DNA from 2 places in the Ensifer sp. LC384 genome. Region 2 is predicted to be linked to the other one. Evidence: riboswitches for the same ligand, from Rfam matches in the RefSeq annotation. Region 2 holds a riboswitch; the other holds the start of a gene.
What was found. A riboswitch is a leader RNA that binds a small molecule or an ion and turns the genes downstream of it on or off. The one in region 2 is predicted to bind thiamine pyrophosphate.
Positions count from the first base shown of each region.

Region 1: it holds a riboswitch for thiamine pyrophosphate, as region 2 does, so the genes downstream of both, thiO (glycine oxidase ThiO) here and thiC (phosphomethylpyrimidine synthase ThiC) in region 2, are expected to answer to the same signal.

Region 1 is NZ_MBST01000008.1:78,340-82,491, reverse strand. It holds gene bioB (biotin synthase BioB) at 1-738, opposite strand, end outside; gene BC363_RS09250 (GntR family transcriptional regulator) at 950-1,618, opposite strand; gene BC363_RS35075 (hypothetical protein) at 1,602-2,033, opposite strand; TPP riboswitch at 2,082-2,213, shown strand; gene thiO (glycine oxidase ThiO) at 2,439-3,434, shown strand; gene thiS (sulfur carrier protein ThiS) at 3,424-3,621, shown strand; gene BC363_RS09230 (thiazole synthase) at 3,624-4,152, shown strand, end outside.
Region 2 is NZ_MBST01000003.1:121,728-125,879, forward strand. It holds gene BC363_RS04780 (sensor histidine kinase) at 1-624, shown strand, start outside; gene BC363_RS04785 (sigma-54 dependent transcriptional regulator) at 628-1,992, shown strand; TPP riboswitch at 2,068-2,199, shown strand; gene thiC (phosphomethylpyrimidine synthase ThiC) at 2,294-4,117, shown strand.

The sequences.
Region 1 (4,152 bases), on a different contig from region 2:
CTTCGATCCAGGGATCGGAATCAGCATGTTGATCGGCACGCTTTCAGGGGCCATGGGAAGATTGGCGAGCGTCACAAGCATGGAGACACGGTCGTCGACGGTTTCGCCCATCCCCAGGATACCCCCGGCGCAGACTTTGATGCCGGCCTCGCGCACGTTGGCGAGCGTTTCGAGACGGTCGGCAAAGGTTCGGGTGGTGATGATCTCGCTGTAGAAACGTTCGGACGTATCGACATTGTGATTGTAGTAGTCGAGGCCAGCATCTGCGAGCGACGCCGTCTGCGCCGGCGACAGCATGCCGAGCGTCATGCAGGTCTCCATACCGAGCGCCTTGACGCCGCCCACCATGGCGACGATCGCCTCCATGTCGCGATCTTTCGGGCTGCGCCAGGCTGCCCCCATGCAATAGCGGGTGGCGCCGCCCGCCTTGGCTTTACGGGCCTCCGCGATCACCCTTTCGACTTCCATCAATTTCGAGGCCTTGAGCCCGGTCGGATAGTGCGCCGACTGGCTGCAATAACCGCAATCCTCCGCGCATCCGCCGGTCTTGATCGACAGCAGCCGGCTCATCTGCACGGCATTCGGATCGAAATGCGCGCGGTGGACGGTTTGCGCGCGAAAGAGGAGGTCGTTGAAAGGGAGATTATAGATTTTTCTCGCTTTATCGAGATTCGAGCTCTCATCGGCGGTCGGGGAGTTGGCCGGAACTCCCTCGTTCTGCACACCTGCATCCAGCATAAGTTGATCGCCCTCGTTGTTGCATCCGTATTATAGATAGAATCTGATATTATCTATAATTCTTCCTCGGCAGCGGAGACGCAACCAACTGAAGGGCGAGGCAGCAGATGACTTCAACCATAGAAGGTATTGGAAGGGGCTGACTGACTGTCGCGGCTGTCCAACCGGAACCCCAAAACGCTTTAAAAAACAGCGTTCCGAGCGCCGTCCGTCAGCCGACGATAGCAAAGGCATTCCGCGTGGAACCGGAGGCGTTTTTGACCGGTTTCTGCCCGATCCACTGGACATGGCGCTCCAGGACTGCGGCCGCATTTTCGATCTTGCCCTGCCGAAGGAAGGCGAGAATTGCTCGGTGGTCATGGTCCGTCCGCACCTCCCATTCCGACCGCCAGGTCGAAAACAGGAAGCGGGCGCTGACAGCATGCAAATCGTCGATCGCGGCAAGCAGACGTGGCATACCGCACGGCGTCAGTAGCAGCCGGTGAAAGCGCCGGTTCGCCTCCTCCCAGGAGCGCACATCGCGGGAATTGTCCGCGGCGACCGTCGCCTCTTCAGCCAGATCGAGGATCGCCGGCGTCAGGTGCGGGGCCGCATGACGCAGCGCCAGAACTTCGAGCGCGGCGCGCATTTGTGCGACCTCGCGAAGCTCCTTGAGATCGAATGAAGCGACGCGCACGCCACGACGCGGTTCGCTAATGGCGAGACCCTGCGCCTCCAGCCTGCGGAAGGCCTCGCGCACGGGCACGTGGCTCGCCCCAAATTCCTCGGCGATATGGTCCTGCCGGAGTTTCGTGCCTGGTTCCAATTGGCCCGTCACGATCCGGTCAGCAAGGATGCGGCTGATGCGGCTGGCAACTGTATCGTCATTGATTGCGGTCATTTTTTATAGATAATTTGCGGCAGCCTTGTTGTCGAGCCAGCTCAAGGAATGTGAGATGGAGGAAAAACAAATGCCCGAGGACGCCGGACCGCGAAAAGTGAACGCCGAATATGCGATTGAGTACCTCCAGGAGCAACCGGAAGCCGGGCTTTGCTGCGAGGATCGGCGCTGGTGGATTACGCCGAACGCAAACGAAACCGATCAGATGGTCCTTAATCTTGATGCGGCTGAGGCTGAGCGGCTCAAGGATGATCCACGCCTGCGACTCGTCTCCGGAATCGCTCATGCGGGCCGGTCGCTCTGGGTCGTTCGAAGAATGACTTAGCTGTGCGCCATGCTCCAACGTCTCTGAGCGCCAGGCTGTGGGTGCATCCACGGCCTGAGCGTTGTTCCTTGCGGCGGCGTTTTCAACCATCATTCTGCTCCAACACTTGACAGAGTGCGGCTATCGTCGTTCAACTCGTTCATTCACCAGGGGAGTCCCGACAAGGGGCTGAGATATTGCTGGGCGGATCGGCTCTTTCGACCGCAGCGCAATGACCCGTTGAACCTGATCCAGTTCATGCTGGCGTAGGGACGGTGGGAACGACGGCAGTCGCGACAGCTCCTTTTTTGCGATCGCGTGGACGGGTCTCTATCTTTCCAGCTCCAGGATCTGGGTCTCCAAATGTCAACGTTGGAGCCAGCCAATGGTTTTTTCAGATGCCGTAGACGAGCCAAACTTCGGGCATAGGCAGCTACACTCACGGACGTTAGCGCGCCGGCGCACGGGTGAATGGTGCTGCAGCGCCGGCCAGGCAACGGCTCGAACGGCTGCCAAATGAGGCCGGTGCTGATCAAGGGAGCGGGTGTCGTCGGTCTTGTCACTGCCTACGAGCTGGCACGACGCGGCATTGATGTCGACGTTGTCGAACAGGCCCAACACATTGGCGCCGGGGCATCCTGGTTTGCCGGCGGCATGCTGGCGCCCTGGTGTGAGCGCGAGAGTGCCGACGAGAGGGTCGAACGCGTCGGTGCGACAGCCATCGAGTGGTGGAAGGCGGCGCTGCCCGGCAAAGTCGCGCAAGAGGGCACACTCGTCGTCGCCGCCGCGCGTGACACCCGCGAACTCGATCGCTTCGCGACGCGAACCACCGGGCACAGATGGCTGGATGCAGAAGAGATAGCCGAGCTGGAACCGGATCTCGCCGGTCGTTTCGCGCGTGCGCTCTACTTCCCCAGGGAAGCCCATCTCGATCCGAGAGAAGCGCTGTCGTCACTCCGTGACACATTGATGGCCATGGGCGTGCGTTTTCACTTCGGCCAGACGACCGATGCCACCGTCAGCCACCGTTTCGATTGGCGTATCGATTGCACCGGCCGTGCCAGGCTCCCGGATGATGCCGCCCTGCGGGGCGTGCGCGGCGAGATGCTCTATCTGCGCACCGGCGACATTCAACTGTCGCGCCCAGTGCGCTTCCTGCATCCACGACACCCCCTCTACGTCGTTCCACGCCGCCAGGGTCTCTTCATGGTCGGGGCAACAATGATCGAGAGCGAAACGTGCGGCCCTATTGCTGCACGCTCGCTGATGGAACTCTTGAACGCCGCCTACGCCCTGCACCCAGCCTTCGGCGAGGCGGAGATCACCGAGACCGGGACTGGTGTTCGCCCTGCCTATCCCGACAACCTGCCGAGGATCACCCGAAGCGGCTCGACCTTTTGCGTGAACGGTCTGTATCGACATGGGTTCCTGCTCTCGCCAGCCCTTGCGCACGACGTTGCCGAATGTCTGCTCAACCCGAACCACCAATCGGAGTTCCATGATGAATCTTAACGTCAATGGCGACGAGCACGAGATCGCCTGCTCGACGCTCGCCGAACTGATGGCGGCACTCGACTATGAAGGAAGCTGGCTGGCGACTGCGGTCAACGGCGAACTCGTTCACGCGGCCGACCGCGATGGCTGGCGTCTGCGCGACCATGACCGCATCGAAATCCTCTCACCGATGAAAGGTGGCTGAACATGCTGCAAGTCTACGACACGGAAATCACCTCCCGACTGCTCCTGGGCACAGCAGGCTATCCATCGCCAGCCGTGCTTTCGGACGCCGTGCGGGCTTCACAGACACAAATCATCACCGTCTCCTTGAGACGCGAAACGGCCGGCGGCAAAGCGGGCGGTGCGTTTTTCGACCTGATCCGCGAGCTCGGGACGAAAATACTGCCGAACACGGCCGGCTGCCACACCACCAAGGAGGCGGTCCTCACCGCCAAGATGGCGCGCGAGGTGTTCAGGACGAACTGGATCAAGCTCGAAGTGATCGGCAATCACGACACGCTGCAGCCGGACGTGTTCGCGCTGGTCGAAGCCGCACGGATCCTTTCGAACGAGGGCTTCGAGGTCTTTCCCTATACGACCGACGATCTTGTCGTCGCCGAGCGCCTGCTGGAAGCTGGCTGCCGCGTGTTGATGCCCTGGTGTGCGCCGATCGGCAGTGCCATGGGACCGCAAAATCTGCCCGCCTTGCGGTCGATGCGCGCGCATTTCCCTG
Region 2 (4,152 bases):
GAGATCAACCAGCCGGTCGCGACCATCCGCGCCTATGCCGACAATGCGCGCACCTTCCTCGATCGCGGCCAGCAGGAGACAGCGGTCGAAAACCTCGAAAGCATCGCCGCGCTGACCGAGCGGGTCGGCACCATCACCGACGAGCTGCGCAGTTTTGCGCGCAAGGGACGATTCGTCGCCGAACCGACGTCCGTGCCAGAGGTGATCGAAGGCGCACGAATGCTGCTGCGCAGCCGCTTTGCCGGCCGCATGGACGCGATCGTCATCGATCTGCCGGAGAACGGGCTCAGCGTGCTCGGCAACCGTATCCGGATTGAACAGGTGCTGATCAACCTGCTGCAGAATGCCCTGGAAGCCCTTGGCGACCGGGCAGACGCGGAGATCCGTGTGCGGTGCGAGATAGGCGCCTCCGACACTGTTTCCCTTGTTGTCGCCGACAATGGCCCGGGCATCAGGCCCGATATCCTCGAGGATCTGTTCACCCCGTTCAACACGTCCAAGGATGAGGGCCTCGGTCTCGGCCTTGCCATCTCCAAGGAAATCGTCGTCGACTATGGCGGCGACATCGAGGTCAAGACCGGCCCCGACGGTACCGTCTTCACCGTTCGCTTGAAGAGGGCCTGAGCGATGCAACAATCCGTATGCCTCGTCGACGACGACAGCGAGCTCAGGAAGGCGATGAAGCAGACGCTGGAGCTTGCCGGCCTCACCGTCTCCGCCTTTCCCGGCGCGGCGGAAGCGCTCATACTCCTCGGCCCGGGCTTCGACGGCATCGTCATCAGCGATATCCGCATGCCGGGGATCGATGGCCTGACACTCTTTCGCCGCATCGCCGATTTCGACCCCGACCTGCCGGTCATTCTGGTGACCGGGCACGGCGATATTCCGATGGCCGTTCAGGCCATGCAGGACGGCGTCTACGACTTCATTCCGAAACCTTTTGCCGCCGACCGTCTTGTGCAGAGCGCGCGCCGCGCCCTGGAAAAGCGCCGGCTGGTGATGGAAAACCGTGCCCTGAAGCGTGCAGCGGAAGTCGCCGGCGAAAGCCTGCCGCTGATTGGCCAGACGCCGGTCATGGAACGGCTGCGCCAGACCTTGCAGCATATCGCCGACACCGACGTGGATGTGCTCGTTGCCGGCGAAACCGGCAGCGGCAAGGAGGTGGTGGCGACGCTGCTGCACAATTGGAGCCGGCGCCGCGACGGCAACTTCGTGGCGCTCAACTGCGGCGCACTGCCGGAAACGGTGATCGAAAGCGAGCTTTTCGGCCACGAGCAGGGCGCCTTTACCGGCGCCTTGAAGAAGCGCATCGGCCGTATCGAGCATGCAAGTGGCGGCACGCTTTTCCTCGATGAAATCGAAGCGATGCCGCCGGCAACGCAGGTCAAGATGCTGCGTGTTCTCGAAGCCCGCGAAATCACGCCGCTCGGCACCAATGTCGTGCGACCGGTGGATATCCGCGTGATCGCCGCCGCCAAGATCGACCTTGGTGACCCGGCCCAGCGGGGCGACTTTCGCGAGGATCTCTATTTCCGGCTGAACGTCGTCACCCTGTCGATCCCGCCGCTGCGCGAACGCCGGGACGACATCCCGCTTCTCTTTTCGCATTTCCTGACGCGCGCGGGCGAGCGGTTCAAGCGCGACGTGCCGACGGTTTCGCCGGCGGTGCACCACTATCTGATGTCCCATTCCTGGCCCGGCAATGTGCGCGAACTCTCGCATTTCGCCGAGCGCGTCGCCCTTGGCGTCGAAGGGGCGCTCGGACAGCCGACCGCCGCCGCAGTGCCAACCGGTGCCGCCCTGCCCGAACGACTCGAGCGCTACGAGGCAGAAATTCTGAAAGAAGCGCTGCGGGCGCAGCGCGGCGACGTCAAGGCGACGATCGAGGCACTGGGCATTCCGCGCAAGACCTTCTACGACAAGCTGCAGCGGCACGGCATCAACCGGGCGGATTATGCCGATCGCCCGTCAGTCGAAAAGCCGGGCCGCTAGTAAGCGATCAACAGGCCTGACACGCGACCTTCGGATTAGCGCTTGACTGCGCATCCGGATCGATGGCTATCTCTAGGCATTCACCAGGGGGGTCCCGTCAAGGGGCTGAGATACTGCTGGGCGGATCGGCTTTGCCGACCGAGGCGCAGTGACCCGTTGAACCTGATCCAGTTCATACTGGCGTAGGGACGGTGCAGACATCGACGCCACGGGTCCGTCAATCGCGCGGAAATCCGGGCGGACCTGTCTTTTCCTTCCGGCTTCAGAACTGGGTCTCCAACCGCAAACTTGGAGCCTCATCATGAATATTGTCACCAAACCCGCAGACCTCACGGTCACCAAAGGCCCGCTTCCCGCCTCGAAGAAGGTCTACAAACCAGGCACGATCCATCCTGATATCCGCGTGCCGATGCGCGAAATCGCCCTGCACCCCACGTCGGGCGAGCCGCCGGTCACGGTCTATGATGCCTCCGGGCCCTATACCGTGGAAGACGCCAACATCCGCATCGAGGAAGGGCTGCCACGGCCGCGCCGCAACTGGATCATCGCACGTGGCGATGTCGAAGCCTATGACGGGCGCAGCGTCCGGCCGGAAGACAACGGCTTTGCCTCCGGAGACCGGCTGACGCCAACCTTTCCCGTCCGTCATGCGCCCTTGCGTGCCACCGGCCGGCGCGCCGTGACGCAACTTGCCTATGCACGGGCCGGCATCATCACGCCCGAGATGGAGTTCGTCGCCATCCGCGAAAACCTCGGCCGCGACGCCGCGCGCGCCACGCAGCGCGACGGCGAAAGCTTCGGCGCCCATATTCCCGATCACGTCACGCCCGAATTCGTCCGCCAGGAAATCGCCAGCGGCCGCGCCGTCCTGCCCGCCAACATCAACCATCCGGAATGCGAACCGATGATCATCGGCCGGAACTTCCTGGTGAAGATCAATGCCAATATCGGCAACTCCGCCGTCACCTCTTCGATGGCCGAGGAAGTCGAAAAGATGGTCTGGGCAACGCGTTGGGGCGCAGACACGGTCATGGACCTTTCGACCGGCCGCAACATCCACAACATCCGCGAATGGATCATCCGCAATTCGCCGGTGCCGATCGGCACCGTGCCGCTCTACCAGGCGCTCGAAAAGGTCAACGGCATCGCCGAGGACCTGACCTGGGAGGTCTATCGCGACACGCTGATCGAACAGGCGGAACAGGGCGTCGACTACTTCACAATCCATGCCGGTGTCCGGCTTCACTATATCCCGCTGACGGTCGACCGGGTCACGGGCATCGTCTCGCGCGGCGGCTCGATCATGGCCAAGTGGTGCCTGCACCATCACAAGGAGAGCTTTCTCTACGAGCACTTCGAAGAGATCTGCGATATCTGCCGTGCCTACGACGTCTCGTTTTCGCTCGGTGACGGCCTGCGCCCGGGCTCGATCGCCGATGCCAACGACGCCGCCCAATTTGCCGAACTGGAAACGCTGGGCGAGTTGACGAAGATCGCCTGGGCCAAGGATTGCCAGGTGATGATCGAGGGGCCGGGCCACGTGCCGATGCACAAGATCAAGGAAAACATGGACAAGCAGCTCGCCGTCTGTGGCGAGGCGCCGTTCTATACGCTTGGGCCCCTGACGACCGACATCGCGCCCGGCTACGACCACATCACGTCGGGCATAGGTGCTGCGATGATCGGCTGGTTCGGCACGGCCATGCTCTGCTACGTGACGCCGAAGGAGCACCTGGGCCTGCCGGATCGCAACGACGTCAAGACCGGGGTCATCACCTACAAGATCGCAGCCCACGCAGCTGATCTCGCCAAGGGACATCCGGCGGCCCGCACCCGGGACGACGCCCTGTCGCGCGCCCGTTTCGAGTTCCGCTGGGAGGACCAGTTCAACCTGTCGCTCGACCCGGAGACCGCGCGCTCCTTCCACGACGAGACCTTGCCGAAGGAGGCGCACAAGGTCGCGCATTTCTGCTCGATGTGCGGGCCGAAATTCTGCTCGATGCGGATCTCGCACGACATCCGCGCCGAGGCGCAGAAGGAAGGTCTGCAGGCGATGGCAGCCAAGTATCGCGACGGCGGCGATCTCTATCTGCCGGTCGGCGACGACGCCGTAGTGCAGCGATAACGACCACGCCAGAAGGGGCGGCGAACCGCCCCTTC